DNA from 2 places in the Shewanella sp. SM73 genome. Region 2 is predicted to be linked to the other one. Evidence: predicted binding sites of a transcription regulator. Region 2 holds the regulator's gene; the other holds the start of a gene.
What was found. The regulator LexA, encoded in region 2, represses DNA repair genes until DNA is damaged. The targets are predictions, from matches to a motif close to TACTGTATNNNNATACAGTA.
Positions count from the first base shown of each region.

Region 1: a site for LexA is predicted at 1,531-1,550, ahead of dinG (ATP-dependent DNA helicase DinG). Genes of this name have one in related genera too.

Region 1 covers NZ_JAKKRY010000001.1:54,597-71,262, forward strand. The annotation lists gene dinG (ATP-dependent DNA helicase DinG) at 1-1,507, opposite strand, end outside; gene L5M51_RS00270 (DNA polymerase II) at 1,645-4,074, shown strand; gene L5M51_RS00275 (porin) at 4,297-5,508, shown strand; gene L5M51_RS00280 (TonB-dependent receptor) at 5,779-8,415, shown strand; gene L5M51_RS00285 (TonB-dependent receptor domain-containing protein) at 9,237-12,215, shown strand; gene L5M51_RS00290 (DUF3450 domain-containing protein) at 13,362-14,144, shown strand; gene L5M51_RS00295 (MotA/TolQ/ExbB proton channel family protein) at 14,144-15,499, shown strand; gene L5M51_RS00300 (MotA/TolQ/ExbB proton channel family protein) at 15,499-16,026, shown strand; gene L5M51_RS00305 (ExbD/TolR family protein) at 16,040-16,444, shown strand; gene L5M51_RS00310 (energy transducer TonB) at 16,446-16,666, shown strand, end outside.
Region 2 covers NZ_JAKKRY010000010.1:64,290-80,955, reverse strand. The annotation lists gene L5M51_RS14560 (efflux RND transporter permease subunit) at 1-1,786, shown strand, start outside; gene L5M51_RS14555 (hypothetical protein) at 1,860-3,434, opposite strand; gene L5M51_RS14550 (ribonuclease T2) at 3,616-4,782, shown strand; gene L5M51_RS14545 (VOC family protein) at 4,859-5,632, opposite strand; gene mtr (tryptophan permease) at 5,781-7,037, opposite strand; gene plsB (glycerol-3-phosphate 1-O-acyltransferase PlsB) at 7,037-9,460, opposite strand; gene lexA (transcriptional repressor LexA) at 9,621-10,241, shown strand; gene L5M51_RS14525 (cell division inhibitor SulA) at 10,238-10,750, shown strand; gene coxB (cytochrome c oxidase subunit II) at 11,154-12,689, shown strand; gene ctaD (cytochrome c oxidase subunit I) at 12,699-14,291, shown strand; gene L5M51_RS14510 (cytochrome c oxidase assembly protein) at 14,293-14,874, shown strand; gene L5M51_RS14505 (cytochrome c oxidase subunit 3) at 14,871-15,746, shown strand; gene L5M51_RS14500 (DUF2909 family protein) at 15,751-15,969, opposite strand; gene L5M51_RS14495 (SURF1 family protein) at 15,968-16,666, shown strand, end outside.

The DNA.
Region 1 (16,666 bases), on a different contig from region 2:
TGGGTAAATAAAGTGTCGCATTATTGGGGTAATCGAAGGGCGATTGTAAGGCTAAATAACGACTGCCATCGTTGAGTGACAAACCTACTTGATGCACGAAATGGTCAAAGTTATTGAGTGCGCGCAGCGTGGCGCTACATAAGACTACGCCTGCGGCCTTTTGCCACAGCATGGATTCCAGCATAAAGCCGACTTCGATAGGTGAGGCGCTAAACAGATAATCCACTTGTTTACCTGTGATGAGCTCAACCCAGCGCGCCATAGGTGCACCTTTATGTTTATCTTCCTTGGCCATCATCTTCCACAATTTTTGTAGATTCTCGAGCCTTTGCAGCATAAATCCAGTTTCGGCCAATAGCGCTTCGGATTGATGTTTAGGAATGTCGCCATCTTTAATCGCTTCGGCCAGCAGTGACAGCATTTTATTAAACTGTTTGAGGGCTAGATTAGAGGTAACAGCGAGGTTTTCGGCGAGAATGAGTAATGAGTCCGGCAGTTTGCCGTGCTCAAAACGCAGACGGTTTTCAGGATTGGCAAAGTGCTTTGTCTGGGTATCGCAGTAGTGGGCCACTTGATTGAGCTGGGCGATAAGATCGCCTAAATGATCTTGCATCGCCTGCGCGGGGGCAATGATATTGTTGCTCTTTATTTGGTTTTGTAACTTTGCGCAGGTTTTACCAATTTTTTCGAGCCAGTCGCAGGCACCCCTCAGCGTGGCCTGCGCACTGGAGAAATCCCTCGCCACAATCGGTAAGTGATGTGCCTCGTCGATAACATAAAACACGTCTTCGGGATCGGGCAAAATCACGCCGCCACCTAATTCTAAATCGGCAAATAACAAGCTGTGGTTGGCGATGAGCACGTCCCAGGTATCAACATCTTCGCGGGCTTTATGGAACGGGCAATTTCTGTGGCTGGCGACTTGACGATGACAGCTGTGTTTGTCGCAGGCGATTTGTTGCCACAGGTGATCGGGCAGCGGCACGGCTAAGGTATCGATTTCGCCGTTCCAGCGACCTTCGTTATAGTCTTTTAACAGGCCATGCATCATAGCCACTTGGCTATTGTCAGGTTTAGTTTGCCACATGGCCATTTGTGTACTGTTGTCGTCACCGATGAGCATCGCCAGTTTCGATAGACATACATAACGTTGTCGACCTTTAACTAAGCCAAAACGGAAATTTAAGCCGGATTGCTCAAGAAAAAAGGGTAAATCTTTATGCAGTAATTGTTCTTGCAAGGCGACGGTTGCGGTAGCGATGCAGACCTTTTTCTTGCTCGCTAATGCCAGTGGAATGGTACCGAGGATGTAAGACAATGATTTACCGATCCCAGTGCCTGCTTCGACCACAATGATGCGCCTATCTTTATCATAGTCGCCGGCGAGGGTCTTAGAGATTTCCGCCACCATATAGTTTTGTTCGCGGCGCGGCCTAAAATTAGGCAAGGCGGTAGCGATATCCTTATAGATGGCGCGGATCTGGGTTTTTACATTGTCAGGTAACATGCGTCACTACTTTATCGAATTAATGCTGTACATAATAACAGTGATTGCATAGCCTAAGAAACTTTTCTGCCATTTGGCGGCATTTAAATTGAGGAACCATCTAAATTGACTAGCTATGCGATTTGGGAACCCATGTGATGAAGTCAGAGGCTACCGCGGCCGTTAGTGTACAAGGTCGAGTCTTAACACGCCATGCGATTCATCGTCATGGGAGTTTAGTGTTGCAGTATTATCTGGCTACCGCCCAAGGCCCTGTGCTGGTGGAAGTGCAAGGCACTGAACACATTTGTTTTTGTCATCAAACTGATGTCACGGCTTTGCAGTTGCAAACGCCGGGTCAAGCATTGCGGTTTGTACCGTTAGCACTCAAAAGCTTTAAAGGCGGCGCGGTTAGTGGTGTTTATGCTAAATCTAGCAATAGTTTACGTACCTTACAGCGCATCGCTAAAGATGCCGACATCCCTTTATTTGAAGCCGACATTCGCCCTGAACAGCGTTATTTAATCGAGCGGTTTGTGGCACTTGATGTGGCGTTTTTAGGGCATTTCTCTGCGCCGACTAGCGACAGTCTTGAGGCTAACTCGCTGCCCGTGTTTATCGCCGAGCGGGCTAAGAGTATTGCCCCTTTAACGGCTGTACATTTGCGCTGTATTTCACTGGATTTTGAATGTAGTTTTGAAGGTTTACTCTATTCAGTTGCACTATATGGTCAATACAGTGGCCGAGACGAAGAGCAAGACAGTCTCAAGCAGACTTATGAAAAAGTGATTATGGTGGGTGAGGCTGAATCAAACTCTCCCGAATATATTGAATGGGTGGCCGATGAGGCTGCACTCATTCATCGATTAATCGCGTGGTTCCATGAGTTTGATCCTGACTTTATTATCGGTTGGTCAGTGGTGAGTTTCGATCTCGCGCTATTGTCACGCCGTGCATTATTACATCGTATTCCGCTCACCATTGGCCGCGGCGGGGCAAAGCTTGAGTGGAAAGTCGATAATAAATTTCGGCCAGAAACCTTAGTTTTACCGGGCCGTGTGGTACTCGATGGTATCGATTGGCTTAAAGCCGCTTTCTATCATTTTGAGCGGTTTTCGTTGGAATTTGTTTCGCGGAAATTATTAGGTGAAGGCAAGGCCATTCATAACGTGGATAATCGCGTTGAAGAAATTGATCAGCTGTTTAAGGCCCACAAACAAGCATTAGCGCATTACAATCTTACTGACAGCCGTCTGGTGTGGGATATTTTTAATCATACTCAATTATGGGAGTTCGCCCTCGCGCGAGCTGAATTAACAGGTTTAGAGTTGGGGCGGGTTGGGGCTTCGGTGGCGGCATTTAATCATTTGTATTTACCGCATCTACATCGAGCAGGTTACGTCGCTCCCGATGCTCCTGCGAGTGATGGGATCGAAAGCCCCGGTGGCTATGTGATGGATTCTGTACCGGGACTTTATAAGCATATTTTAGTGTTCGATTTTAAAAGTCTATATCCCTCCATTATTCGTACTTTTTTGATTGACCCTAAGGGATTAATTGAAGGTTTGCAATTGCCCGAGTCTGACTGTGTTGCGGGGTTTCTCGGTGGCCGTTTCAGTCGGCAACAGCCCATTTTACCTAAGCTTATCCAAACATTATCTGAGCAGCGCGAAAAGGCCAAAAGTGAGCACAATGCGCCTTTATCCCAAGCGATAAAAATTATCATGAACTCGTTGTATGGGGTTTTAGGTTCTCAAGGTTGTGTTTTCCACGATGCAAAGTTAGCAAGTTCGATCACTATGCGTGGCCATCAAATCATGAAACAAACCCGCGCATGGATAGAAGAGATGGGCTATCAAGTGATTTACGGCGATACGGATTCGACCTTTGTCTGGCTTGGCAGCGAGCCTGATCTCTCAGACATTAACGCCTTAGGTAACACTCTGGCGCGGGAAATTAATGCTAAGTGGCAGGCTAAGATCGCTGAAGATCATCAAGTTGAGAGTTTTCTCGAGTTACAGTTTGAACGCCACTATGAGCAGTTTTTTATGCCGACCTTAAGAGGGTCGTTAGAAGGCAGTAAAAAACGTTATGTTGGCGCGTGGCGTAATGCGAGCGATGAACTTGAGCTTACTTTTAAAGGTATGGAGCAAGTGCGCAGTGATTGGAGCCCTTTAGCGCGCAAAGTTCAAGAGTCACTCTATGAACGGATGTTTAACCAAAGGGATATCAGTGTTTATTTGGCCAGTGTGTTTGAAAAGCTGCTTGATGGTGAGTTGGATGATGATTTGGTATTTCGCAAACGTATGCGACGCAATATTGAAGATTACACGGCTAAATCTTCTCCCCATGTTAAAGTCGCTCAACAATTATGCGACTTAACAGGAGATGCCTCTTTTGGCAAGCGTGGGGCGCAGATTGATTATCTGATTACTGTAAATGGACCGGAATCCTTACTGTACAGAACGTCACTAATTGATTACCAATACTACATTGATAAGCAAATTGGCCCTATTGCCGAGCCTGTTTTTTCGATAATGAAACTAAACTACATGGATATTGCGTCAAAGCAGTTACTGTTAATATAGTGTTTTTAATGTTCTTTATGTGTTGCGTAGGGTGGCGAATGTAGCGTTTTAACCTGTTTTGTAGAGGTTAACTGGTTTGTTTTTGTGATGTTAATCGACATATTCTTTAGGTTTAGCTTTGAGGGAATATTGAAAGTTTGCTACCCTTTAAGAGGAAATTGTAAGGAAATATAACAACGGAATGACGTTGACAGAACATAAACAAAAAAGGTTAAGCACCAAATGAACAAGACGTTAGTAGCAACTGCGCTTGCAGCAATTTTTTTAGTTCCATCAGTCTCAGCTATCGAGATCTATAAAGATAATAAAAATGCCGTAGAAATCGGTGGTTTTATTGATGCACGCGTGATCAACACTCAAGGGGAAACAGAGGTTGTTAACGGCGCATCTCGCATTAATTTTGGTTTTAATCGTGAGTTGACTGACGGTTGGAAAGCATTTGCTAAATTGGAATGGGGTGTGAACCCTGTAGGTAGTAGCGACATAGTCTATAACAATCGCTTCGAATCTGTTCAAGAAGAGTTCTTTTATAACCGTTTAGGTTACGCTGGTCTGTCCCATGACACTTATGGAACACTGACTATTGGTAAGCAGTGGGGCGCTTGGTACGATGTCGTTTACAACACTAACTATGGTTTTGTGTGGGACGGTAACACTGCAGGTGTTTACACTTATAATAAAGATGATGGCGCGGTAAACGGTGTTGGCCGTGGTGATAAAACAGTTCAATATCGCAATGCATTTGGCGATGTAAGCTTTGCAGTTCAAGCACAGTTGAAAAACAGCAGCTTCTATACCTGTGATACAACGGATGATATTTCACAAGCTCAGTGTCAAGCGAACTGGGAAAGCGGTGATAAAGCGGCTCAACAAGTAGAATACAATTATACTTATGGTGGCGCGGTGACCTATAAAGCCACTGATATGCTGACCTTAACTGCGGGTGTTAACCGCGGTGAGTTTGATGTGAGTTTTGGTAACGGCGAACAAACCACTGCGGTTGATCTTATCTACGGTGCGGGTATCACTTGGGGTAACTTCGATAGCAATGGCTTATACGCTGCTGCAAACGTTAACAGACAAGAAAATCATGACACAGACAATATTGGTCGTTTGATTAAAGACGCCTATGGTATTGAAAGTTTAGTTTCTTACAAGTTTGACAATGGATTACGCCCATTCATTTCTTACAACGTGCTTGATGCCGGTAAAGACTATGTCATTCAACCTAACTTTAATGCCGATCCTAACGATGAGTTCAAACGTCAGTTTGTCGTGGTTGGTTTGCACTTTGTATGGGATCCAAACACAGTGCTTTACGTAGAAGCACGTAAAGATTACAGCGATTTTACCAGTGCAGATAAAGAACAAGAAGCTAGAATGGCGCTTTCAGAATCTGACGGTGTTGCCATTGGTATCCGTTACACACTTTAAGTTTCCAGTTTCTATATAGTAGAAACCACTGTTTTAACAAAAAGCCAGTCAGTAATGACTGGCTTTTTTGTTTTTAACGATAAGTCAATTTGTAACAAAATGACATTGTGTATTTTTTGTTTGTATTTGGTTATCTTTTTGTTGATTAAATGTCTCTCATATGATTTTATGCTCCCGCAGCACTTCGGAATGTTTAAGGTGCTCTTGTTTAAAACTGCTTATTAAATAAGCAAATTATAATAAAAACATGATTTTCCCGGGAGATTGACAATGCATAAAAAAAACTTGATAGCAAAATCTGTGCGCTTTGCACTGATTAGCGGTGTGACTGCTACGGTATTAAATGTACCTTTTACATTTGCAGATGATAAAGATGGAGCAAAAGTTGAGCGTATAGCTGTAACTGGTTCGCGAATTAAACGCGCAGATATGGAAACGGCTAGCCCTGTTAGCGTGATTGATGCTTCAGCCATTATTTCCTCTGGTGCAATATCGATTGATGATGTTTTGCAGAAAATGACTTCGGCTGGCGGTGCTATGACTAACGCTGGCATAAATAATGGTTCTGGTGGTAATTCTCGCATAAACCTCAGAGGATTAGGCACTAACCGTACTCTAGTTTTGGTTAATGGTCGTCGAATGATTGCTTCTGGTACAGGAGCTGCTTCTACTGTTGACCTTAATACGATTCCAGTTTCTATGATCCAAAGAGTTGAAGTACTTAAAGATGGTGCTTCTGCGGTTTATGGTACAGATGCTATTGCTGGTGTGGTTAACGTAATTTTGAAAAGAGACTTTGAAGGTTTTGAAGTCAACGCCCAAACCGGCATTTCTGGAGAAGGTGATGCTGACGAGTCTACGATTGATATGACTTTGGGTAACACCTTTGATAAAGGCAATGTCGTTATAGGCGCACAGTATACAAAGCGTGGCGAGGCAAGCCAAGCTGATCGTGATTTTTCTGATTGCCCTGTAACAGAAACTAAGCCTGATGCAAGTGGTAAAATTAGCTTGTTTTGCGGTGGTAGTGGTTATTCTCAAGGTGGTCATATTTGGGGCGATACTGCAGATCTAAGTGGTAGAGGTGGTACTTACCATGATTATGTTACTGCAAATGATGCATATAACTATGCGAAAGATAGTTATCTATCGACGCCAATGGAACGCTTGAATCTCACGGCTGCTGGAACCTATGAGCTGACAGATACAACTCGTTTCTTTACTGAGGCTATGTATTCAAAGCGTTGGTCAAATCAACAAATGGCTCCTCAACCAATTTGGAACAGCGATGCATGGGTTTATAATCCTATTTCAGCTGGTGGTTGGATGACCGATGACCTGCTGCCATGGGTTAAGCCTGGAGAGGAACTCTCTTATGGTCGTCGCATGGTTGAGTCCGGTACCCGTGACTTTAGTCAAGTTGTAGACACTATTCGTATTGTTTTAGGCGTAGAAGGTGAATTTGATAATGGCTGGAGTTGGGATGCCTCTTATAATAAAGGTCGCAACGACTCTGTCGATACTCTGGCAAATCTACATAATTTAGGTTCAATTAATGCAGCAGTTTTAAAGGGGGAGTTTGATCCTTTTTTACAGTCTTCATGGGAAGGTGAGAGCATCACTCCATTCATTTATACCGAAGTAAATAGTGGTGGAAGTGAGTTAGATATTATTGCTGCAACCTTATCGGGTGATATTGTTGAGTTACCAGCGGGTATGATGGGCTTTGCTGCTGGATACGAGAATCGTAAAGAAGCTGCAAAGTTTACACCAGATTCATTAACAGCACAGGGGTTAGCTAATGATCCTAGGGTAGAACCTACCGGTGGTGATTTTAGCGTTAATGAAATTTATGCTGAATTGGCTATCCCATTGTTAAGTGGGTTACCACTAGTGGAACAACTCGATCTAAGTGCTGCAATGCGTTATTTTGATTACAGCACGTTTGGTGATGACACTACATGGAAACTAGGCTTAACTTGGCGAGTATATGATGACCTTATGTTCCGTGGGGGGTTGTCTACTGCATTCCGTGCTCCAACTGTTGATGAGTTATATGGTGGTAAGTCACCATCCTTCGAACAAATTGTTCATCCTGCAACAGAACAAGACCAAGCTGAAGTCACTGTTGGCGGTAATGGGTTATTAACCCCAGAAGAAGCCGACATTACGACGATAGGTTTAGTTTATTCACCAAGCTTCGTAGATGGTCTGTCTATGACTGTTGATTACTACGATATTGAATTAACAAACACTATAACTTCTGTTGACAACAATTATATTGCTAACCAATGTTTAGATGCTGCAGGTAATAAGATCAATACTGATACTGTATTGTGTCAATCTTCTAATATTCAGATTGATAACAGTGGTCGTATTAAGTTTGACAATGGTCTACAAAATATCGGTGCGACGAACACTGCGGGTTATGACATTAATGTTGCTTATGCATTTTCAGCTCTGGGATTGGATTGGAAAGCAGGTTGGGATACATCAATTCTGACCGAATATGAAGAATTCGATCCTGATGGTGTTGCTGTGGATTATCGTGGTTACATTACCGGCGGTACGGGAGCATATGCTAAATTCAAGAGTAATATGAACATCACTGCTAGTGCAGATGACTGGAGCTTTACTTATGAAGCTCGTTATATTGATGGGATGGACTCATTTGCTTGTAAAGGCAAAGAATCTAGTTGTTATGCGCCAACGGTAGGGAGTGTTATATACCATGATCTATCAGGATCTTATGATTTAACTCAAAATATTCGCCTATCAGGTGGTATCAATAACCTGTTCGATAAAGAGCCTCCCTATTACACAGGTAATAATGACTCAAACACAGATCCATATACTTATGAAATGTTAGGTCGTTATTTCTTTGTTCGTGCGAGTATGAAGTTCTAAATCCTCGTTAGCGGGAGTCATTATTCTGTTCCAGCTTTAATAATAAAAACCCTGAGGCAACTTGGGGTTTTTTATCATCAGAATGAAAAAATGGAAAACTAACTGGTAATAGCGTAATGGTCATTTAGATTAAGTCATTTATTTCAATGATTTGGTCACCTTAAATAACGAGTTCTTCTCAAATGGAAGGTAATTAAATTTTTTATTGTTATCTGTTCGACACATTTTCAGAACTCGTCAGTTCTGCCCGTGCACGTTAAATATTACAGACGTCTTTGGTCATTGTTCTTATTGGCAATCAAGGACAAGTCAAATCCAGTCAAATATCGGTATTAAAATCACTTTGGTTAAAAGTGCATGTTTAAGCAGAATTGAGGTTGTTTGTTGAAAATTATTCCCATGTTGTAATGATCTCCCCATTTTTTTGCTGAACAAAATTTAGCCATAAAATGTCAGGTTTTTTTGAGCACTTATACTTAAAAGTGGTTTTAAGTGTTAATTTTTTGCAAGTATTTGTGTTTGAGTTGTTTTTCAATTTGATAATGGGTAACTCTCCATCACTATAAAATAAATGCTTAAATTTCAATTCATTATGATTTTTATTCAATTTGACACTAGACAAAGCTTATGGCTAATCATCAGCTTTAAACTATTCACAAACGCCGATTGCTGTGTTATTTCCGTTTCAATTGTTGATTAAGTGTTTTAAATGTGATTTTATTGGGCTGATTTAGATTGTTGTGTTGCGTTTTCGTGTGACCCGTCGTGTGATGACGATGGGAATATTATAATAAAGACATACTTATATAGGGAGATTGACAATGTATAAGAACAGCTTTTTAAGCCATTCAATAAAGTACGCATTAGTTGGTAGTGCAGCTGTTGCTGCTCTAAGCACATTTTCTGTTGCTGCAGCAGAAGGTGATGCAGTTGTTGCGGAAAAAACAATTGAGAAAATTGAAGTAACAGGATCTCGCATTCGTTCAACAGACTTGCAAGGTTTCTCACCTGTGCAGGTTATTGGCGCAGATGAGATTGACACTTCGAGTGTTGCTAACGTTCAAGAATTGCTGCTTAAAAATCCAGCATTTGGTGCCCCCGCGCTTAGCCGTACTAACTCTAACTTTTTAACCTCAGGTTCTGGTGTTTCCACTGTTGATTTACGTAATCTTGGGAGTGAGCGAACTTTAGTTCTAGTTAATGGACGTCGTTTTGTTTCAGGTGTACCAGGTGATACTGCTGTTGACTTAAATACAATTCCAACTCAATTTATTGAGCGTGTTGAGATTATGACGGGCGGCGCTTCAGCCGTTTATGGTTCAGACGCTGTGGCTGGCGTAGTTAACATCATCTATAAAAAAGAATTTGAAGGTATTGAATTTGATGTTCAAAAAGGTCAAAGCGCCGAAGGTGATAGCGAAGATGATCAAATTCAATTTACTATGGGTACATCATCTGCTAACGGTAAAGGTAACATCATGGTGCATGGTGCTTACACTAACCAAGGTGCCGTCTACTCACGCGATCGTGATCGCTCGGCAATCGATCAAATATCTTTAGGTGCTGCAGTAACGGGTCTGCCTGAAGATATGTTTACGCCGATGCAACCATTTTACTCAAGTTTTGCACCACAAGGCCGTTTTGTTGCAGGTGGTAAGCCATATACTTATGATAAGAACGGTAACTTTATCTCTGGTTTCTCAACCAATGGAACAGATACCCGTGAAGCTGATGGCTATAACCGCAACGCTATCCGTACAATTGCGGTACCGACGGAGCGCTACCTTTTTGCAGCGACAGGTAAGTATGAGTTTGCAGATGGATGGAACGCTACACTTGAAGGAACCTATGCATCAACTCAAACACAGAGCCAGTTAGAACCCTTTGCACTGTCTTCGGTTGATGTTTTTAAAGGCTCTGGTGGACAGCTTCCTGTTGAGTTTGAACAATTTATTGAAAGTGCGACTAATCCCGGTGAATATGAACGTACTTTAGTACGTAACTCTGTGATACCTGATGAGCTTTATAACTTAGCTACAGATACAAATGGTGATGGTTTAAAGGATATCTCTTTTACTCGCCGTATGTCTGATATAGCTAACCGTGGTAGCAGAGCTGACCGTGATACTTTCCGTATTATGACAGGTATTGATGGCGAATTAACTGACGGATGGTTTTTAGATACTTATTTCTCATACGGTCAAAGTAAAGAAGGACAAACTGGTACAGGCCAAGTTAACGTTCTGAATTTTAAATCAGCGCTAGAAGCTGTTACTGATGAGTTTGGTAATAAAGTATGCCGTGATGCTACAGCTCGCGCTCAAGGTTGTGTGCCGATTAATATATTTGGTGCTGGTACTGTGTCACCAGAAGCGGCTAATTATGTGAATGCACCTAGCTCATTAAACACACTTGCAACACAAACTGTTGCAGGTATGAGTGTTTCTGGTGATGTCTTTGAATTACCAGCTGGTTTCGTCGGTGTTGCGGTGGGTGCCGAGTATCGTGAGGAATATGCTCGTAGTGAATTTGATGCGTTACAACAAGCTGGCTTAAATGCGGGTAATGCTATACCAAGCACTGAGGGCGAGTTTGATGTGATGGAATATTTCACTGAGGTGAATGTGCCATTGATTGCTGATGCATTTATGGCTAAGCAGTTAAATTTACGTGGTGCAGTACGTTTCTCAGATTATTCTACCGTTGGTAATACTGAAAGCTGGAACGTTGCTCTTGACTGGGCACCTATTGATGAACTTCGTTTTAGGGCTATTCGTGCTTTATCAACGAGGGCTCCAAATATTGGTGAGTTGTATTCACCACCAAGCCAAACTTTTCCAACTGGCTTGACAGATCCATGTCAGGGTGTTACTGCAACGACAACAGGTGCGCAAGCTGAAGCATGTCGCACTGATGCTGGTGTGATGGCGAATATCGCAGCAAATGGAGCATTTACTTTAAATCAGTCAGATATTCAAGGTGTGAGTGGTTATAATCGTGGTAATCCAGATTTAGACGCTGAAAAAGGTAAGTCATGGACCTTTGGTGTAACCTATTCACCAGATGGTATTGCAGTGTTAGAGGACTTTGATTTTAATATCGATTATTTCGACATTGAAATCGAAGACGCTATAGTTAGTACTGGCCGCCAGTATATTTTGGACCAATGTTACGGAGGTAATGCTGCATTATGTAGTTTTATTACCCGTCGACAAGCACCTGAAGGCCCAAACAGTGCTGGTTCTTTAGAGTATATTGACTCTGCTGTAACCAACAGTGGTGGTTACGTTACATCTGGTATTGACTATGTCATAACTTATGCAAAAGATTTAGAAGATTATGGTTTAGTCGGCCAAACAAATGCGCGTTTAGCATATACCCATGTGATTAAAGGTTATGAAATACCGTTGCCAGGTGCTGAGCCTGATAACTTTAATGGGGAAATTGATGCCCCTCAAGATAAGTTCTACTTATCATTGGGCTATGAAATTGGTGATTTCAACATCGCTTGGAATACAACTTATATCGGTGAGTCATTCTTAGATGATGGTTTCTTATCTGGCTATGACTTAGCTCCTGAGTCTGTTGGTGTTGGTTCTGTTACTTACCATGACTTAAATGTAGCATATCGCCCATTTGATATGGCCGAGTTTTATGTTGGTATTAATAACTTATTCGACCAAGATCCCCCACCAATTATCAGTGGATTGCCAGGTAGTAGCACTGGTGTAGAAACTGCAGCGAGTACTTATGATCCAATTGGTCGTCGTTACTATGCGGGTGTAAGATTTAAGTTTTAAGTTTTAGTTGGTATAAAGCCCTCTGGATGTTTAGAGGGCTTTTTTCATATTTACGGTATCTAATTTGGTTTTGTCTGCTAGCGGGTTAGTTAACATCAGTTATAAATGAGTATTGTCTTTTCTAGTTGATTGATTTTTATGCTCATCTTTTTAGCCTGGAAGGCATAAGAAACTGGACCTTTGATGAAATTCACTAAAACTCAGGCAACTACGTCGCCTTAGATGTACTATCTGAGAAATATTTTTCAGTTAATCAAAAACTTTATTGATCATAAATCGGTTACGCAACATCAAGTCCAAGCATTCTTATCCTGAGTTTAATTTAGTTAAGTTATTAAAAGCGATGACAGTTGTTTGAATTAGCTGTTAAACAGAGACTTATGGCGCTAAGGTTGTTCATAACAGTTTAAGAATGCCGGTATCGCTGGTGAATTAAGGAAGTGCTTCGGGCAGATAAATTCAGTTAAATAGGTTTTGAAATTGCTATATTCAGACTGATGTAAGGCCACAGCTAGGGAGTGATGACTTTATTGCAATTGGATTTTGTTCGCTTTTATCCGCAGTTCGGATGAGTCAAATTAATGAAAGCTTCCTCTAAATTATCCATTCTAAATTCTTCTACTATTAACATTCCTCGAAAAAACGGGGTCTTCGATTTCTTTAATATTGTTTCATTCCTAATCCTTAAGTAAATTTTTATTGAGAGGAGTAGGATATGAGTAAAGAACATCTACTTGAGTCGCCATTATGTTAAAAAATGTTAATTTTAATAAACAGGATACACAAAGTTGGTCGTTAGCTATCGTTATGATTTTATAGGTTTTAAATTAATTTATTATTTTTTGGAACAAAAAGTAATAACCCTAAAGATTCATTTTTGTCTAAAAAAACACCTTTCGTAAAAAATTTCATTATTAGCGCTTCTTTACACTAGTTTTTAGTCGTCTGAAATGTTGACACAGGTCAACATTTTGTGAAATGATGCCAGCGGGTCTATGCCTGTAAGGGCGTAGGAAAGGGAAGAAAAAACTAAGAATCACAAGAGAAAGACGAACTTACAGAAATTTTTTCGGCAAGTATTTATCCCTTGTCGTTATGTTGCTGGTAAGTTAAACCTTTTTATTCACTTCAAATTGGTTGGGAACTATGTCCAAGGTAAGCAATAGAACAAAAATCGCTACTGCACTTGTTGGCGTGCTGGCATTAGCGAGCAGCAACTTAGTAGTTGCAGATCCTCTTACCGACGTGCAGAAAGCGGATAGTATGATCCATGCTGATGCTGCTGCGTCGCAAAAGAACGTTGATAAGTATTTCGATCAAGCACAAGACATGCTTTTTGAGTATGGTTCTGTCGCAGATGAGCGCGAATCACTAAAATCATATAACGATTACGTTGCAAGCTTAGTCGCTGATCAACAAAAGACAATGGATTCAGTGCAGGGTGACATCAATGGTGTTGATAAACTTCGCCAAGGTGTTGTGCCATTAATGTTTAAAATGGTTGAGTCATTAGAACAGTTTGTTCAATTAGATTTACCTTTTAATTCTGAAATACGCACTAATCGTGTTAATGAACTGAAAAAACTTCTTAATACTGCCGAAGTCACACTAGCAGAAAAATACCGTCTAATTCTTGATGCTTATAGTATTGAGCGTGAATACGGTAGTGCTGTTGCTGTTAACCAAGGTAAGTTAAACCTAGATGGTAAAGAAGTGTTGGTTGACTTCTTTAACTTAGGTCGTGTTGCTCTTTATGCACAGAGTTTAGATCAAAAGACTGGCTGGATGTACAACCCAGAATCTAAGGGTTGGGATAAGTTAGATGACAGCTATTTGCGTGAACTGACCAAAGGTATCCGCATTGCCCGTAAACAAGGCGCTCTAGATCTATTCGCGTTACCAATTCCTGCTGCGGAGACTGCACAATAATGAAGAAGTTAATTACTACAGCTGTGTTGGCTGCAAGTTTCTCTTTAACTGCTGGTATGGCGAGCGCTGCTGATGCGCCTAAGTCAATTGACCAATTATTGCAACAAGTTAAAGTTGAACGCGCTGCAGAAGGTAAAGTCAACAGTAAGCGTGAGCAAGAATTCCAAGCAGAACGTGGCGACAAAGCTGCATTATTAAAGCGTGAAAAAGATGCTTTAGCTGCTGAAAAGCAACGTGGTAAAGATTTAAACCAAGCGTTCTTAGATAACGAGCGTAAAATTGCTCAGTTAGAAGAGGATCTAAAAACGGCTCAAGGTGACTTGGGTGAAATGTTTGGTGTAGTTAAAGGTGAAGCCGGTGATTTCGCTGGTAAACTGGCAAGCTCAAACATCAGTGCTCAATTCCCAAATCGCGATAAATTCATCGCTGATTTAGGTGCCCGTAAGCAATTGCCAAAAATTGAAGAGTTAGAACAATTTTGGCAAGAGCAGCTATTTGAAATGGCGCAATCTGGCAAAGTGGTTAAGTTTGAAGGTTCTGTTACCGAAATTGATGGTAACGTGAAAACGACGACTATTCATCGTATTGGTGCTTATAACTTAACGGCTGACGGTAAATACGTTGTATATAACCCTGAATTAGGTTTAATTCAGCAGTTATCTCAACAACCTGAAGGCTATCAAGTTAGCGCTGTTGCAAAATGGGAAGAAACGGCTTCTGGTACATCACCTTTCTATATCGACCCTGCACGTGGCGTACTGTTAAACATCTTTACGAACAAAGCTAGCATGGAAGATCGTATCGAGTCAGGCGGTACCATTGGTTATATTATTCTGATATTACTTGCTATTGGTTTATTAATTGCGGTTGAGCGTTTCATTGTGCTGGCAGCTATCGGTGCAAAAGTTAAACGCCAAGCTAAGAATGTTGATAACCCAGGTAACAATGCCCTTGGTCGTATCTTGAAGGTTTACCATGAAAACAAAGATGTTGATGTTGAAACATTAGAGTTGAAGCTGGATGAAGCTATTCTGAAAGAAACGCCTGCATTAGAAGCTCGAATTTCAATTTTGAAAGTCATTGCAGCTATCGGCCCAATGTTAGGTCTGCTAGGTACAGTAACTGGTATGATTGCGACCTTCCAAAGTATCCAACTGTTCGGTACTGGCGATCCTAAACTGATGGCGGGTGGTATCTCTATGGCTCTGGTTACTACAGTACAAGGTCTGGTTGCAGCTCTGCCACTGATGTTACTACATGCAATACTCGTTGCGCGTAGCAAATCAATCACCCAAATTTTGGAAGAGCAAAGTGCGGGCATTATCGCAGCACATGCTGAGAAGAGGGCTAACTAATGATGCTATACCTGATGGACATATGGGATTCCGTCAGGGGCTTCATGGCCGCTGGAGGAAACGTCCTTTGGTTGGTTGCGTTTGTATTGTTCTTCATGTGGGTATTGATGCTTGAGCGTTATTGGTATCTTAATTGGATATCACCAAAGCAACATAAAGCTATCATATCTGCGTGGGATGCTAGAGAGGAAACAACCTCTTGGTACGCACACCGTATCCGTGAAGCTTGGCTGTCCCAAGCGAAGCAAGATTTGAATGCACGTATGCTGATGATTAAAACCTTAGTAGCTATTTGTCCTATGATAGGTTTGTTAGGTACCGTAACCGGTATGATTTCAGTGTTTGATGTGATGGCAGTTCAGGGGACGAGTAATGCTCGTTTAATGGCGGCTGGTATTTCAATGGCGACTATGCCCACGATGGCGGGGATGGTTGCAGCATTATCGGGAGTATTCTTTAGTACTCGTCTGGATGTAAAAATGAAAATCAGTTTAGAAAAGCTAAAAGACAGCATGCCGCACCACTAGAGAGAGATTGAACATGGCACGTAAAAAGCATTCCAGTGTAGACGAGGAAGCGCAAATTGATATGACACCGATGCTCGACATCGTGTTTATCATGTTGATCTTCTTCATTGTAACAACGTCATTTGTGAAACCTTCTGGTTTGGATTATAACAAACCAAAAGCTTCGCAAGCGACTTCAAAGCCTTCGGCTAACATCTTTATCGGCGTCAGTAAAACAGGCGTGATCATGATGGAAAACCGTCAGGTTGATATCGAACGTGTAACGGCAAACGTTGAGCGCATGCTGGCTGAAGCTCCTGAAGCTGCGGTATTGATTCAGGCTGATAAAGACGCAATGCACGGCTTAGTTGTTAAAGTTCTAGACCAAGTCAAAGCGGCTGGTATAGATAAAATTTCGGTATCTGCGGGGAACGATTAATATGCTAAGAGCACTAGTATCGATCATTATTGGTGCTGCTGTGACTTTTGGTCTGTTCGCTTTTATGGCGTTCTTGGTCGGTGGCGGCGCACAGCGCGGCGAAACATCGGCCGAGACCCCTGTAATTGAAATCACTATGGATAGACAGGATTCAAAAGCACAGAATAAGCCAAGGGTAGTGCCTAAGCCGCCACCACCGCCAGAACAGCCACAGAAGCCTGA
Region 2 (16,666 bases):
ATTGATTATTATCACCTTAAGCTTTGTGCCTGTGTTCGCACTCGAAGCGCAGGAAGGCCGTTTATTTGCACCGCTGGCCTATACCAAATCCTTTGCTATGGCCGCTTCCGCATTATTAGCAATCACATTAGTGCCAGTCTTAATGGGCTATTTTATTCGGGGAAAAATTCCGAGTGAGCATAAAAATCCCATCAGTCGCGTACTGATCGCTTTATATAAGCCCTCGCTTAATCTGGTACTTAGGTTTCCTAAAATCACCCTAGCATTAGCATTGATTGCCTTAGTCAGTGCTTGGTATCCGATGACGCGCATGGGCAGTGAGTTTATGCCCGAGTTAGAAGAAGGCGATTTACTCTATATGCCAACTGCGTTACCGGGACTCAGTGCGGGCAAAGCCGCCGAAGTGTTACAGCAAACGGATCGTTTGATCAAAACCGTCCCCGAAGTCGCCCGCGTATTTGGTAAGGTGGGCCGCGCCGAGACTGCGACCGATCCCGCACCGTTAACTATGCTCGAAACCACCATCATGCTTAAACCCCATGAAGAATGGCGCGAGGGTATGACCTTAGATGGCATCATCGCCCAATTACAACAAACGGTGAAAGTACCTGGGATGACCAATGCTTGGGTGCAACCCATCAAAACCCGTATCGATATGCTCTCGACTGGGATAAAAACCCCCGTCGGCATTAAGATCACTGGTGCCGATGTCAACGAACTGCAAAGCATAGGAGCTAAGATAGAAGCCATTCTCAGCAAAGTACCACACACAAAGTCAGCCTATGCTGAACGCAGTGGTGGCGGGCGTTATATCGATATCACCCCAAAACTCGATGTCGCCGCACGTTACGGTATGTCACTGCAAGATATTCAAGATGTCGTGCGTTACGCCATTGGCGGTATGGATATTGGCGAGTCGGTACAAGGGGCTGAGCGCTATCCCATCAACCTACGTTATCCCCGTGAGCTTCGCGATAATATCGAAAAGCTACGCGAACTCCCTGTGATCACTAAATCGGGAAATTATCTACCACTGCGAAATTTAGCGGATATCGAAATCACCGATGGCGCACCTATGCTCACCAGTGAAAATGGTCGCTTAATCTCTTGGGTGTTTATCGATATTGAAGGCACGTCTATCGGCGAATACATTACTACCGCAAAGCAAGCATTAAATGCCGAACTCAAGGTACCACCGCGTTACAGCTACAGCTTCGCTGGGCAGTACGAGTATATGCAGCGAGTCGATGCAAAACTGAAGCAAGTGATCCCTATGGCCTTAGGTGTGATATTCATCCTGTTGATGATGACATTTGGCTCTACTTTGCAGGCGAGTATTATCATGCTCAGCCTCCCATTCGCGCTGGTCGGCAGCACTTGGCTATTGTATCTACTGGATTACAACATCTCAGTCGCCGTCGCAGTCGGTATGATTGCTTTGGCGGGCGTTGCCGCGGAGTTTGGGGTAATCATGCTGATTTACCTTAATAATGCCATTAAGCACAGGCAAGAGAAGAATAACTACCATACAGTTACCGATCTCAAAGAAGCGTTAATGGAAGGTGCCGTTATGCGGATCCGCCCCAAAGCCATGACAGTAGCAACCATCTTCTTCGGCCTACTCCCCATTATGTGGGGTGCAGGATCGGGTAACGATGTGATGCAGAAAATTGCCGCACCTATGGTCGGCGGCATGGTTACGGCCCCATTACTGTCACTGTTTGTACTACCCGCGCTTTATTTACTGATTTACTCGCGTAAATTAAAGAAAGACGCAGTTCAGTAATAACACATACATAAAAAATCCCCCAAACCGAAATAGTCTGGGGGATTTTTTATTCAACGGTCTTTAAAGAGAGTTACTTATTCGTTTTAACAAACAAAGGGTTAGAATAGAACCACAGGTCGTTATAGTTACGATCATTAATCTTGTTATACCAAGCCTGAACCGATTCATCTTCGGCTTGATTAATCACAGCTGATTTTAAAGGATTACCTTTTTCCGTCAGGTTAGCTTGGTTGTAATCTAAATTAGTCCCACGCAAACGGAAGTATTGATGCTGATCCGCAATAAAACTGTAACTCATGCTGTAGTAGCCATCGGCATCTTTATGCCAGTCAGCACTGGTAAAAGTTTTAACAACTAAGGTTGAATCGTTTGTTTCCTTTTCAAATACCGTTGTACCCGCTTCAGCACGCGGACCCACATTACCTGCGATCAAATCGATGTGGTGTACACCAGGGTTAATGCCGGCATAAACTTCATTACCTATATCCGACTCTTTATTATTCAAGGCCGGACTTTTAAAGCGAATAGTGAGCGTTAACTTGTCGCCCGCTTTCGCTACCAAGGTTTGCCCCATAGTGACACTATTCTTATTGCTACTTTCAAGCTTAAAATCCAAGGCATCAATCAAATCGCCAAACACAGAAAAGCTATTACCTGAGCGTAACCCCTTCAAAAGCGCCGTGGTATCTTGACCATCGACCCAAGTGTAGCTTTTCGCATATTCACCGGGATAATAACTACTTGCATAAGGTGGGCGCGTTTTGAAATGGATATCTGAGTTACCCATATTCCAGATCTGGCGACCTTCGCCTAACAGCGCATCCCACCAACCGCCGACCTGCGCTACCACAGGGTCGACTCCACCATATACACCGCTACTGCGCTCAGCATAATCGCCGCGATTACCGCTAAATTGTCCGCCAACCAGACCTTCAACTAAAAAGAAGACATTGGGTGCAGCATCATTCAGTTCCCTTACATCTTTAATGGTATAGCTGGTTAAATAGCGACGAGGATGATTTAACATCCCATAGCTGCTATCGGGATAATGAGTCTCTAGCCATTTCAACGCCGCAACGGCATCTTCATGAGTCTGGTTTTGACGGGTATAACCCGCAGCAGTCCAAGCGGCGATATCTTGGGGATCAAAGTCTGCAATATCATTTTTACTACTAAATCTGTACTCGAAAATTTTAATCGCCGACAAGACTTTAGCTTCATCACCTAAAATACCGATATTAAAGTGCTCATGGGTTGGCATATCCCACTCGAAACTCGAATAGGCAATTTTGCCCTCATAGTTAGGCATGGCCTTTTTTAGACCAGGCATTTCATACTGAGTTAATGCGTCGTAATAAAGCAAACCACCTACGTCGTTATCATCATTATCTTGACTGTTATTACGCATATGATTCGATAAGGAAACATAGTCTAAACCGAAGTCATCAAAGGCCCACTTCAGAATATCAGACTGGGTTTCGCGAGCATCCTGCGAAACCGCGGTGTGTACATGTAAGTCACCTTTTAACCAACGCCCAGTTGGTTCAATCGGTATAGGATTAGTATCGTCAGAGTCAGAATTACAACCCGATAGCACCAAAAGAGACGATAACAAAACAGCATTTAGATTGATTACCTTACGCACGAATAACCTCTTTATATTCACAAGTAGAAACCTGAATATAAGTCGAATGCATGACACCATAATTACATGAGTATTCGCTATCCATAAAATAAGTCTCTAAGTTTATAGCGCTTATGTGTACCATTGACTCAGTGCCACACAGAATTGACTCAATTCACTGCCGTAGGAAGGATCCAATCACATGACCAAGTCATTTTGTTTAACCATCAGCCGGATATGGCCGCAAGCACTTTCCCTTAAAACCCCATCACGCGCATTACTTGCCGCATTCGGTTTATGCTCTGCGCTCATCATTACAGCACCCACCTTTGCCGCACCCGCAACCGGTGAATTCGTTGCCGACAAACGCTGTGAGCTATTTCAATCGAAAAATAAGCAGACGAATCCAGATCAATGGCAGAGCAATATTGGTGAGCGCTACCCTGTACTTGAAATCCTCGGCAATAGCGCTAAACCTGATTGGCTAAGAGTGCGCACCAATGCGGTGAAGTCTCCCATGCGTTGGATCAGCGGCGATTGTGGTCAATATCTATCTAATGTTGCTGGCAGTAATTTATCAACACCTGCAACGGCGGCGGAACCGGCGCAAACAACCACGGCATCGGACATCAAAGCCAAAAGCCGAGATAGCCTTAAAGAGCATGGTTCCCCAGAGAAACGCCAAGGGAATCAATGTCAAATAGGTGGCGAATTCGATGCTAACGTGCTCGCATTAAGCTGGCAAAGCACCTTTTGTGAACTCTATGGCCGCCGTAAAGCCGAATGTCGCGCCCTCAGCCAAACGCCAGAATCGAGCCAATGGCAACACTTCAGCCTGCACGGACTGTGGCCGAATAAACAACAATGCGGCACGCGATATGGCTATTGCAGCACAGTCAAACTGCAACCGAATGATTTCTGTACTTATCCAGAGTTTGAACTGAATCCATCGGTGCGCAAAAATTTAGAAGAAGTCATGCCTAGCGCCCAATATGGCACCTGTTTAGAACGCCACGAATGGTGGAAACACGGCACTTGCCGTAGCCAAGACCCTAACGAGTACTTTTTATTGGCAACCCAGCTGACCCAAGCGGTCAATGCCTCGGCATGGGTACAAAAATTTATTCATGACAACATAGGTAAGAGTGTCAGTAAAAGTGAGTTAAACCAAAGTTTTGATGACAGCTTCGGTCAAGGCGCTCACACTAAAATGAGTCTAGAATGTGGCAAGGGATTACTGAGTGAAATCCGCATTAACTTGCCCGAAGTCATTAAAACTTCTGACTCCTTACCTAGCCTACTCGCCAAAGCCAATAAGGCCTCAAAAGGCTCTTGCCCTGAAACAATCATGATTGATAACGCTAATTAAACAAATAGTTAGACAAATAAAAACGGCGATTTAGCGTCGCCGTTTTTAACCTTAATGACAGCACTTAATATGGCAATCACATCTGATTAAGCTTGATCACCGCAAAGGTAGCGCCTTGGGCGTCAGCAATGACAGAAAATCGTCCCACATCAGGGATATCACTAGGCGGAATGCACACTTGCGCGCCTAAGCTTTGGGCTTTCTCAGCAAACGCATCGCAATCCGCCACCACAAAATAGAGCAGCCAGTGGGGAGAAATATCGCCCCATTCAGGCATTATCGTCATCATACCGCCGATGGATTGACCATCAAGCTGCCATTCTGAGTATTCAATGTCAGGCATGTCACTTGGCATGTTGGTCCAAGGGAAGATTTTGCAGTAAAAGGCTTCTTCAGTACGCGGCTCTTTGCAAGCCAGCTCAACCCAGCAAAGGGTATTGAGTTCACCCTGACGGCGAGCACCTATGTGGTTCTTCGCTTGCCACAAAGCAAAGCGTGCGCCTTCAGGATCGCTGACCTGCGCCATCACGCCCGCATCACCCACAATATGCGGCCCCATGTGCACTTGGCCGCCCGCCGCTTGAATCGCTGCAATGCTGGCATCGATATCATCGACGGCAAAGTAGATACGCCAGTGGCTGGGGATATGTGCTTCAGACTCAGGGATTTGATACATGGCGCCTAAGTCATCTCCCGCTAAATTAAATAGCGAAAAGTGACCTTCTGGGATCGGCATTTCAACCGCGTTCCAACCAAATAACGCTTGGTAAAATACTGTTGCTCCCTGCCAATCATGGCTTGCAAGTTCAACCCAACATGCATGTCCTTGTGCGTACTGAGTCATTTTCATTATCGGCTCCTTTGTCTTAACAATCATTCGAGTTAAGCCTGAGTTTGTATTTCTGTCCAGTATTCAGGTTAAAAAGATCTGCAAGACAAAACTCAACCACTAAAGACAAAAAAGCCCTCACATAGAGGGCTTAAATCATCACAACAAATTAGGAATATTGCGGCAGTAAATTTGCCATCGCGAGCAGATGACATGCACCTGTGACTATGCCAAATAACACCACAAGAATAATCAGCGGTGTACCGCCTATCACTCTAAAACCTGTGCTATCGGGGAACAACTGCCGCGATTTATAGGCCATCAGCGCCGGGACGATTACCGCCCACACAGTTGCCGCTAATGCCGCAAAGCCAATCGCCACTAAGAAGCCGTCGGGAAACAGTAATCCTAAAATCGTTGGCGGCACAAAGGTCACTAACGCGGTTTTCATTCGGCCAGAGCGTGAATCATCAAAACCAAACAAATCAGCAAGATAATCGAACAGACCTAAGGTCACCCCTAAGAAAGATGAAGCCACGGCTAAGTTAGCAAACAGGGTCAACATACTGTTTAACCAGCTACTCGCCATCACCTCAGACAAAGCGCCCACCAACACCCCCATATTGCCGCCTTGGGCAATAATGTCGATAAACTGGCTGCGGGGAATATTGCCCATAGTCGCCACTAACCAACAGACATAAATCACCAGCGCGATAAAGGTGCCGACGAAAATCGCCTTGATAATGGTGGAGGAATCTTTGCCGTAATACTTCACTAAGCTGGGAACGTTACCATGGTAACCAAAGCTAGCGAGACCAAAGGGCAGCGCCGCCCACAGATAAGGTGAAAAGCTGTTATTACCATCAGGTTCGAGCAACTTAGTCACATCAATTTCGATCAATAAATTGCCGATAGCGAGGAAGAAGGTAATGATCATACCGCCGAGCATAATCGTGGTAATCCGATCCACGGCCTTAGTGCTGATCAACACTATGCTCGCCAATACTATGGCAAACACCAGCCCTGCCACACTTTGCGGTAACTCAATTCCCATGCCCTGCAAGCTATGATTCACAATCGAACCACCGCCGCTGATATAGGCATAGGTCAAAATATACAACACGAAAGCGATAGAAACGCCGTTCACTATCCGCCAAAACTGCCCAAGAGTTTGCTTGCTTAAGGTATCGAAGCTAGCACCGGGTTCGAAATGTAAATTGGTTTCGAGCAACAATAAGCCCGACATCAACATGCAAAACCAAATACCCAATAACATTAAAATCGAATAGCCAAACCACATACCTGCACCGACCACGGGCAGAGAAAACATCCCAGCACCTACGGTCGTGCCAGCAATAATCATGGCACCACCAAGCAAGGACTTACCTGCGGGCTTATGCTTAGCCGCATTCATATGATTTGCCATTAAACTGTGTGCTCCGCGGTGACACTCGCCACTATCGTTTGTCTCACTGACGGACGTAATAAGCTATTGGCCTGATCTCGTATGCGATTGATATTGGACTTATCTTCACTATCCGCCAGATATCCCAATTCTTTGAGCTTCACGCTCAAAGTACCGTAGAGTTTTTTATCGTAGAATTCAGGCGCGGTAATACCATGTAAAGCCCCTAAACGCTGAGCGAGTAAATGGCTCTCAGACTCAAGTTCTGAGCGCTCCATCTTAGGTCTGTTCGCTAACAGATTGAAAATAATAGCGTAGCGTTGCAAAGTTTCACTCACTGAACTGGCTAACAACAATAATTGGCTTGAGTGCTCAGGCACGACAGCTAAAGTATCTGTCTCAACCACTAAACCTTGCCCAATCAGGAAATCCAGCACTTGCTCAACATAGGCTGGTAAGTCTTTAATTCCCATGAAGAGTTCGGCTTTCAGCAGTGGATAAAAATCGGCAACGATTGAAACCACTTGCTGGCGCAGGATCTGTTCATTGTGGGTTAAACAACTCGCAATTAATGACGGTACGATAAATAAGTGAATGATATTGTTACGATAGTAAGTCATAGACACAGCCTGACTCGCTTCGATAGACACTATTTCCCCTAAAGGATCGGCACTAACAACAAACTTGTTCAGCTCTAAACCTTGCTGCACTAAATGCTTACCATCACCTTCGGCAACAGATGTATAAGAAGTGTAAGGCACTTTTTTGAGTAGGGTCAGATACAAATCAAGCTGACGCTCCAGCAGACTACGTTCTAAGGCGTTTTGATCTGTCGCCAGTAAGACTAAGCTAGTCAAAGTCACCGAACTCGCGGCTGCGGCATCATTGATACGCGTCATCACCCGATTAGCCAGCACGTTTACCGCTGGAGTTAACCAACTTGGTTTCTGCTCGGGATCATCGGCCAACTCAGCACGCCAGTTTGGCGCACGCTCATTTAAGAAATTTTGTAAGGTAATAGGCTCGCCAAAATTCACGTAACCTTGGCCAAAATTACCTAATTTGCGAATGGCACCGAACACCTGCCACACAGATTCTTTTTTCTTTTTCTTACCGCTTAACTCTTTATGGTAAGTCGCCACTTCCATCACATGGTCATAGCCTAAATACACAGGCACAAGTGTGACAGGACGTTCAATACCGCGCAGTACGCTGTTCATCGTCATGGCGATCATGCCAGTTTTCGGCGCCAACAGACGGCCAGTACGTGAACGGCCACCTTCGGAGAAGTATTCCACCGAATAACCTTTAGCAAACAGCTGATCTAAATACTCACGAAATACTGCGGTATACAGCTTGTTGCCATTAAAACTACGGCGGATAAAGAAGGCACCACCGCGACGGAACATAGGTCCCGCGGGCCAGAAGTTGAGGTTGATGCCAGCAGCAATGTGCGGCGGAACCATGCCTTGATAATACAAAATATACGATAACAGCAGGTAATCCATGTGGCTGCGATGGCAAGGCACATAAACAATCTCGTGGCCATCGTGATGCAGCTGGCGAACTTGCTCGGCGCCTTTAATGTTGATCCCGCTATAAAGCTTGTTCCACAACCAAGTTAAGAAACGCTCGGCAATACGCACTAAACTATCTGAGTAATCGGCTGCTATTTCATCGAGGTACTCAATAGCCGTCTCGCGCGCTTGGGTCTCAGAAATCTTTTTACTGGCGGCTTCTTCTTGAATCGCTTTGCGCAGCGACTCAGATTTGAGTAACGAATGAAACAGTGCTTGGCGGTTTGGCAGCACAGGCCCTGTCATTACCTTACGTTGACGACGGAAATGCACGCGCGCAACCCGTGCTAACTTATGGGCAATCCCCATGTCGGTGCCATGTTCGTCAGCCATGTAACGCAGGGATACGGCATTCGAAAACTGCACGAAGTTATGTCGACCTAAGAACAGAATCATCAAGCACTTGCGCAGCCAAGTCGGGTTTTCCCGCTCAAATACGGCCGCCTTCATAGTGTCGTCTTCTTTCCCTGGCGTGCGACCCCAATACAAGCTCACGGGTACCAGTTGAATATCTAATTCAGGACGTTCCTTATGCACGGCTAACAAACGCATAAAACATTCGAGGAAAGGCTCATTACCAGCACGCTCGCCAAACAGTGGCTTACGTCCTTGAAGACAGACAACCCGAGGCGCAGTCACACCATTAGCCACTAGAGGCTCATAAGGGCTTGGTAAACCTAACTTAGCCGTTATTTCGCTCAAAGCAGCTATGTCACTGAGGGATTCTGTTTTCATCACATAAACAAGGGGTCTGGAAGCATCCAGATTCAGATCGGCAAAGGGATCCTGAGGCACCACAATAGTGTGCACTAAGTGTTTTTGGATCCAACGTAATGATTTCAACCAAAGAGAGTCGTGTTTAGGCATTATTCTTATGCAATTAAGTGCGTTTACTAGCCCGATAGAATACCAGACTATGGGTAATATTCGCTAATTCTCTCCAACATAGCTAAAAAGTGGTTAATACTTGCGCTGCAAATAATACTGTATATACTAACAGTAACTGTATAGAAAAACAGGAAACACCATGAGACCTTTGACGCCACGCCAAGCTGAAATATTAGAGCTAATTAAACGAAATATTGCCGATACTGGCATGCCACCCACTCGGGCAGAAATCGCAACCCGTTTAGGTTTTAAGAGCGCCAATGCGGCTGAAGAACACCTTAAAGCGTTGGCGAAAAAGGGCTGCATTGAGATCATGCCTGGCACATCTCGGGGCATTCGTCTGCCTGCGGAAATCGAAGATTTGACTGAAACAGGTTTACCGCTCATCGGCCAAGTGGCCGCGGGTGAACCTATCCTCGCCCAAGAACATGTTGAACAGTACTACCAAGTCGACCCAAGCATGTTCCATCCCGCCGCCGATTTTTTACTGCGAGTAAAAGGCGACAGCATGAAGAATATCGGCATTCTCGAAGGTGATTTGCTGGCAGTTCATAAAGTAGAACAAGCTAGAAATGGTCAGGTGGTTGTCGCTAGAGTCGATGACGATGTCACTGTTAAACGTTTCGAAAAAAAAGGTAATGTGGTCTATCTACATGCCGAAAATGAAGATTACTCCCCGATTAAAGTGGATTTAGGCTTCCAAAGTTTAACAATTGAAGGACTCGCCGTCGGTGTGATCCGTAATGGAGATTGGCTATGAATAAACTACTTGGCAATGCCCCCCGCCATCCGGGCTTGTGGCTCGATGAAGTCCGTGATGCCGACTATGACTGGCACCATGCGCCTATCGCCTGCATGCCAACTAAGACTCAAGGTCGCCAAGAATTAATTCATCTGAGTGCACAACTCGCTCAGTTAAGCCAACAGGGCCGTTGGTTAGTGCTCATCAACCCACCAAGTATTGGCTACAAGCAAACGCTCGCTAACGCGGGTGTGCGTATGGATAGAGTTTTGCTGGTACATGCTAAAGATGAAGTCGAAACCCTGTGGGCGATGGAAAAAGCCCTGACAAGTGGTACGTCCAGTGCAGTCATTACTTGGACTCAATCATTAGATGCGCGGGATAATCGACGCCTACAAATCGTGGCTAAAAGTGCCAGAGCTATGGGCATAGTGCTTGAAGACGTAAACAGTCACTTACATGCCGACGTACGCATTGAGCAAGGCAATCTCTTCGGTCAGCAATCTTTTTTTAGCGCTGTACACTAAATATTCATTTAATTTTTTACCTTGAAAGCCGCCTCACCTATGAATGTGAGGCTTTTTTTTGGCAATTTTTCAGATAATTAGATAAATAAGTGATCTTGATCAATATTTAAACAGCAAGTATGGTTGGTTAAGTCGGTGATGATATATCACCTTCCGTGGTCAATGAATCGAGTATTTATCGAACTCGAAGCGCCACTAAAAATAGAGAACAGATTTATTTCAGCAGTATGTGCCAGCGTGGCTAATTACCAGCAGTAACAATACTTGATTAAAAGTAACAGCCGCCAACGCACGTTGAAGTCAAAAAAGCTTTTTTGGGAACTGAAGAGTTTGCATAGAGTTGAGACTTACTGTGTTGCTCTTCTTTGTAGTTGCTATTCGCAATTGGCAGAGGAGAAGTCTTGTGAAGCAATTGTTGTATTGTTTACTCGTGGTGCTTTTCGCACCACCGTTGACCGCCGCAGACATGCGGTTCAACATGACCCCTGGCGTGACCGAGATCAGTGGCAAGGTTTATCACTTGCACATGACCATCTTGTATATCTGCTGCGCAATAGGCCTAGTGGTCTTTGGCGTCATGATTTACGCCATGATCAACCACAGAAAATCCAAAGGCGCTGTCGCGTCCCACTTTCACGAAAGCACTAAAGTTGAAATCGCTTGGACGATTCTGCCATTTATCATTTTGATCTTAATGGCGATTCCAGCGACAAAAACTTTAATCGCAATGGAAGATCCCAGCAACGCCGATCTCACCGTAAAAGTCACGGGGTCCCAATGGAAATGGCATTACAGCTATTTCGATCAAGATATTGATTTTTATAGCATACTGACAACACCCAGAGCACAAATTGAAGGCACCGAAACCAAGGGTGAAAACTATCTATTGGAAGTCGATAAACCGCTCGTTCTACCGATAAACCGCAAAATCCGCTTTCTGATGACTTCAGAGGATGTCATCCATTCCTGGTGGGTACCCGCCTTTGCCATTAAGAAAGATGCCAACCCTGGATTTATCAATGAGGCTTGGACTCGCATCGACAAACCCGGCATTTACCGCGGTCAATGCGCCGAACTTTGCGGAAAAGACCATGGTTTTATGCCTATCGTAGTACAAGCGTTACCTGAAGCCGAGTTTGAGGCTTGGGTAACAGAGCAGAAACAAGCCGCAGGTGCTGCGGCTGAAGCCGCTCAAGCCGCTTTATCACAAACCCTAAGTAAAGAAGAGTTGATGACTCAAGGTGAACAAGTTTACCTCGGGCACTGCGCAGCCTGCCACCAGCCCAATGGCGAAGGGTTGCAAGGCGTATTTCCGCACCTTAAAGGTAGCCCGATTGCAACGGGACCGCTCAGCGGCCACCTTGAAATTGTGCTCAACGGTAAAACGGGTACAGCCATGCAAGCGTTTAGTAAGCAATTGACTGCACAAGAAATCGCGGCAGTGACTACCTACGAGCGTAATGCTTGGGGCAATAATACTGACGATGCAGTGCAAGCCAAAGACGTCAACGAGTACATGAACGGCAATTCTGCACAAACATCCGCCGCGGTACCAAGCAGTACAACCCCAACACCCACACCTGCAACAGACGTCTCAGCTGCAGTCGATCCCGCAAGCCTCCCCACACTCAGCCATGACGCCCTCATGGCCGAAGGTGAAACTGTCTACGCGACCTTCTGTGCTGCCTGCCATCAAGTGACAGGTGCAGGAATACCACCCGCCTTCCCCGCGCTAGTGGGTAGTGCTATCGCCATTGGACCAGTCGCCAATCACATCGATATTGTGATGCACGGCAAAACGGGCACGGCTATGCAGGCATTTGGCAAACAGCTTAGCCCACAGCAACTTGCAGCAGTCATTACCTATGAACGCAATGCTTGGGGTAACAATACCGGCGATACAGTGCAACCTGCTGATATCGCAAGTCATGGACAGTAGGGGATAATGATGAGCACAACGACTCAAGATCAAACCGCAGCCCATGATGAGCATCATCATGGTGCGCCAAAGGGCATCATGCGCTGGCTGCTAACCACCAACCATAAAGACATAGGTACTTTGTATTTATGGTTCAGCTTCATTATGTTCTTAACCGGTGGCGCTATGGCCATGGTGATCCGCGCTGAACTCTTTCAACCTGGATTACAATTGGTCGAGCCCAACTTTTTCAACCAAATGACAACTGTTCATGGGCTGATCATGGTATTCGGTGCGGTAATGCCAGCCTTTACAGGGCTCGCTAACTGGCTGATCCCTATGATGATAGGGGCGCCCGATATGGCGCTGCCACGGATGAATAACTGGAGTTTTTGGATACTCCCCTTCGCCTTTACTATTCTTCTCAGTTCGCTATTTATGGAAGGTGGCGGACCTAACTTTGGTTGGACCTTCTACGCACCACTATCAACAACTTATAGCCCAGATAGCACTGCGCTCTTTGTATTTTCTATTCATATCATGGGGATAAGTTCGATCATGGGCGCGATCAACGTGATTGTGACCATAGTGAATTTACGCGCGCCAGGCATGACATGGATGAAGTTACCATTGTTTGTCTGGACTTGGCTTATCACGGCATTCCTACTGATCGCAGTTATGCCCGTACTCGCTGGCGCAGTGACTATGGTGCTGACCGATAAGTTTTTCGGCACGAGTTTCTTCGATGCGGCTGGCGGCGGCGATCCTGTGATGTTCCAGCATATTTTCTGGTTCTTCGGCCACCCTGAAGTCTACATCATGATCTTGCCGTCCTTTGGCATCATCTCTGCAATAGTCCCAGCCTTCAGTCGTAAACCCTTATTTGGCTATGCATCCATGGTTTATGCTACGGCTAGTATTGCAATTCTGTCGTTCCTCGTGTGGGCGCACCATATGTTCACCACAGGTATGCCTGTGTTTGCCGAGCTGTTCTTCATGTATTGCACTATGTTGATTGCAGTGCCAACTGGGGTGAAAGTGTTTAACTGGGTTGCCACTATGTGGCGCGGCTCACTCAGTTTCGAAACGCCCATGCTGTTTGCTGTAGCCTTTATCATACTCTTCACTATTGGCGGTTTTTCGGGATTAATGCTCGCCATTACACCCGCTGACTTCCAGTACCACGATACTTATTTTGTTGTGGCACATTTCCATTATGTACTCGTAACTGGTGCGATTTTCTCCATCATGGCAGCGGCCTATTACTGGCTACCTAAGTGGACGGGGCACATGTACAACGAACGACTGGGACAATGGCATTTCTGGTGCTCGGTGATTTCAGTCAATGTGCTATTTTTCCCGATGCATTTCCTTGGGCTCGCAGGTATGCCAAGGCGTATCCCTGACTACTCGATTCAATTTGCCGATGTTAATCAAATCGTCTCGATTGGTGGGTTCGCCTTCGGCTTATCGCAATTGATTTTCTTAGTATTAGTAATTAAGTGCATCCGAGGCGGCGAAAAAGCCCCCGCTAAACCTTGGGAAGGTTCCGAGGGTTTAGAGTGGACATTGCCAAGCCCTGCGCCTTACCACTCCTTCACGACACCACCTGAGGTGAAATGAAATGGCAACCCAACACCAGCAAGATAAACCTAAGTCAAATCGTAAACTTATCAGCATGTTAGTTATCGGCTGTATTGGCATGTTTGGCTTTGGATTCGCGCTGGTGCCGCTCTACGATGTGTTGTGCGAGCAACTCGGTATCAATGGAAAACCCTCCAATACCGCGAGTAGTTATCAAGCAATCACAGTAGATACAAGCCGAATAGTGACTGTGGAATTTATTTCTCAGGTACAAACAGGCATGCCATGGACATTTGCGCCACAAACCAAACGGCTCGAAGTTCACCCTGGCGAGCTAATCCATACGGCATTTTTGGCGCGCAATATGTCCGCTAAAGCAACGATTGGCCAAGCGATACCTTCAGTTTCGCCCGGCCAAGGTGCCGCTTATTTCAATAAAACAGAATGCTTTTGCTTTAATCAACAACCCTTAGCGGCGGACACTAGCGCAGAGCTGCCGCTCATTTTCTATGTGGATCCTCAGTTACCTGAGTCTATCCACACTCTGACCCTCTCTTACACTCTCTACGACATTACCGACAAGCAGTTAGCGTCTGCCATAGAGCAAGGAGCTGCAAAATGACAACGAAACATCAGACTTACTACGTTCCATCCCAAAGTGTCTGGCCTATTATAGGTGCCATTGGCTTGTTCTTAATCGCCTCTGGTGCAGGCCTTTTCGTGCAGCAGTTGAAATCAGGTGCATCCGGTGGCGGTTATGTGCTGCTGGTTGGGATCGCTGTGATCCTATTCATGCTGGTGGGTTGGTTTAGAACCGTGATCCAAGAGTCGATGGCAGGGCTCTATTCTAGCCAAATGGATCGATCGTTTCGCCAAGGTATGAGCTGGTTTATTTTTTCGGAAGTCATGTTTTTCGGGGCTTTTTTCGGGGCACTATTTTATGCCCGCATGTTCGCAGTGCCTTGGCTCGGTGGCGCATCGAATAATGCCATGACCCACGAAGTGCTCTGGCCTCAGTTTGAAGCTATTTGGCCGCTCATAACTACGCCAGATGGCACTAAAACCCAAGCCATGCCATGGACTGGACTGCCATTAATCAACACTATCGTACTGCTAACCTCCTCAGTTACCTTACATTTCGCCCATGTCAGCCTAGAAAAAGGTAAACGTTCTGCCATTACTCTCTGGCTTGGTATCACCATACTCTTGGGTATGGGTTTCCTTGCCTTACAGACAGAAGAATATATGCATGCCTACCGGGAAATGGGACTCACCCTGACCTCTGGGATTTATGGCAACACCTTCTTCCTGTTAACTGGCTTTCACGGCATGCATGTCACACTGGGGACTCTCTTTTTATTCGTGTTGTTTTTCAGAGTGTTGAAGGGGCACTTTAGCGCAGATAAACATTTTGCGTTCCAAGCAGGGAGTTGGTATTGGCACTTTGTGGATGTGGTCTGGCTGTGTTTGTTTATTTTCGTTTACGTTCTCTAGTGCTTTAGTAAGGCGTGGGATTGGGGCTAATTAACCCAGTCCCTAAGGCCACCAGCAATAACAAGATAACGAGCACGGAGAAAATCACTCGCCGCCCAAGATAACGGCTCATAGGCACTTTTTCATCACCTTTCACCATAATAAACAAGGCGCGACCTAGATTAAAAATGATGAATAGCAACAGCAGAACTAAGACCAACTTAAAAATGAACAGGCTATTCATACAATATCCTCATGTTCTGCTGAATAAATTAACGGTTTTTCTACTGATATTGACTGTGGCTGTATTAACTATATTGGTCAAGTTGGGTTTATGGCAGTTAGCCCGTGGTGAAGATAAAACGACGCTTTTAGCCCAAATGGAAGCAAGGCAAGCTTTGCTGCCATTAAGTTTTGAGCAGCTCCAACTCAAGGTCGGCAAAGAAGGCGTAACGGGTTATCGACTGCAAGTACGCGCCACTCCCGCAAGCTCACAAATCTGGCTGCTGGATAATCAAATCTATCAAGGTCAAGTGGGATATTTAGCCTTTCAACCTCTGCAAGTAGAAGTTGAAAAACCTTGGTTGCTGGTCGAGTTAGGCTTTGTTGCCTCAGGCTCCCATCGTGATGAGTTGCCTCACATCACTCCCCTAAGCGGGGAATTAAATATCGAAGGCAAGCTTTATCAAAAGCAAATCAATCCCTTGAGCCAAGCTTTAATGGCAGAAACAGGGACAAGTATTCGCTTTCAAAATTTAAATATGCCCGAAATGGCTAAGGTATTAGGGCACCCATTGTTACCTGTCGTGTTGCAACCAGAGCAATTACCTTCCCTCACATTGCCCCATCCTTGGCAACCTTTCCCACTGTCGGCACAAAAACATTGGGGCTATGCGTTGCAGTGGTTTTCGATGGCAGCCGTATTTGCAGGACTAATGCTG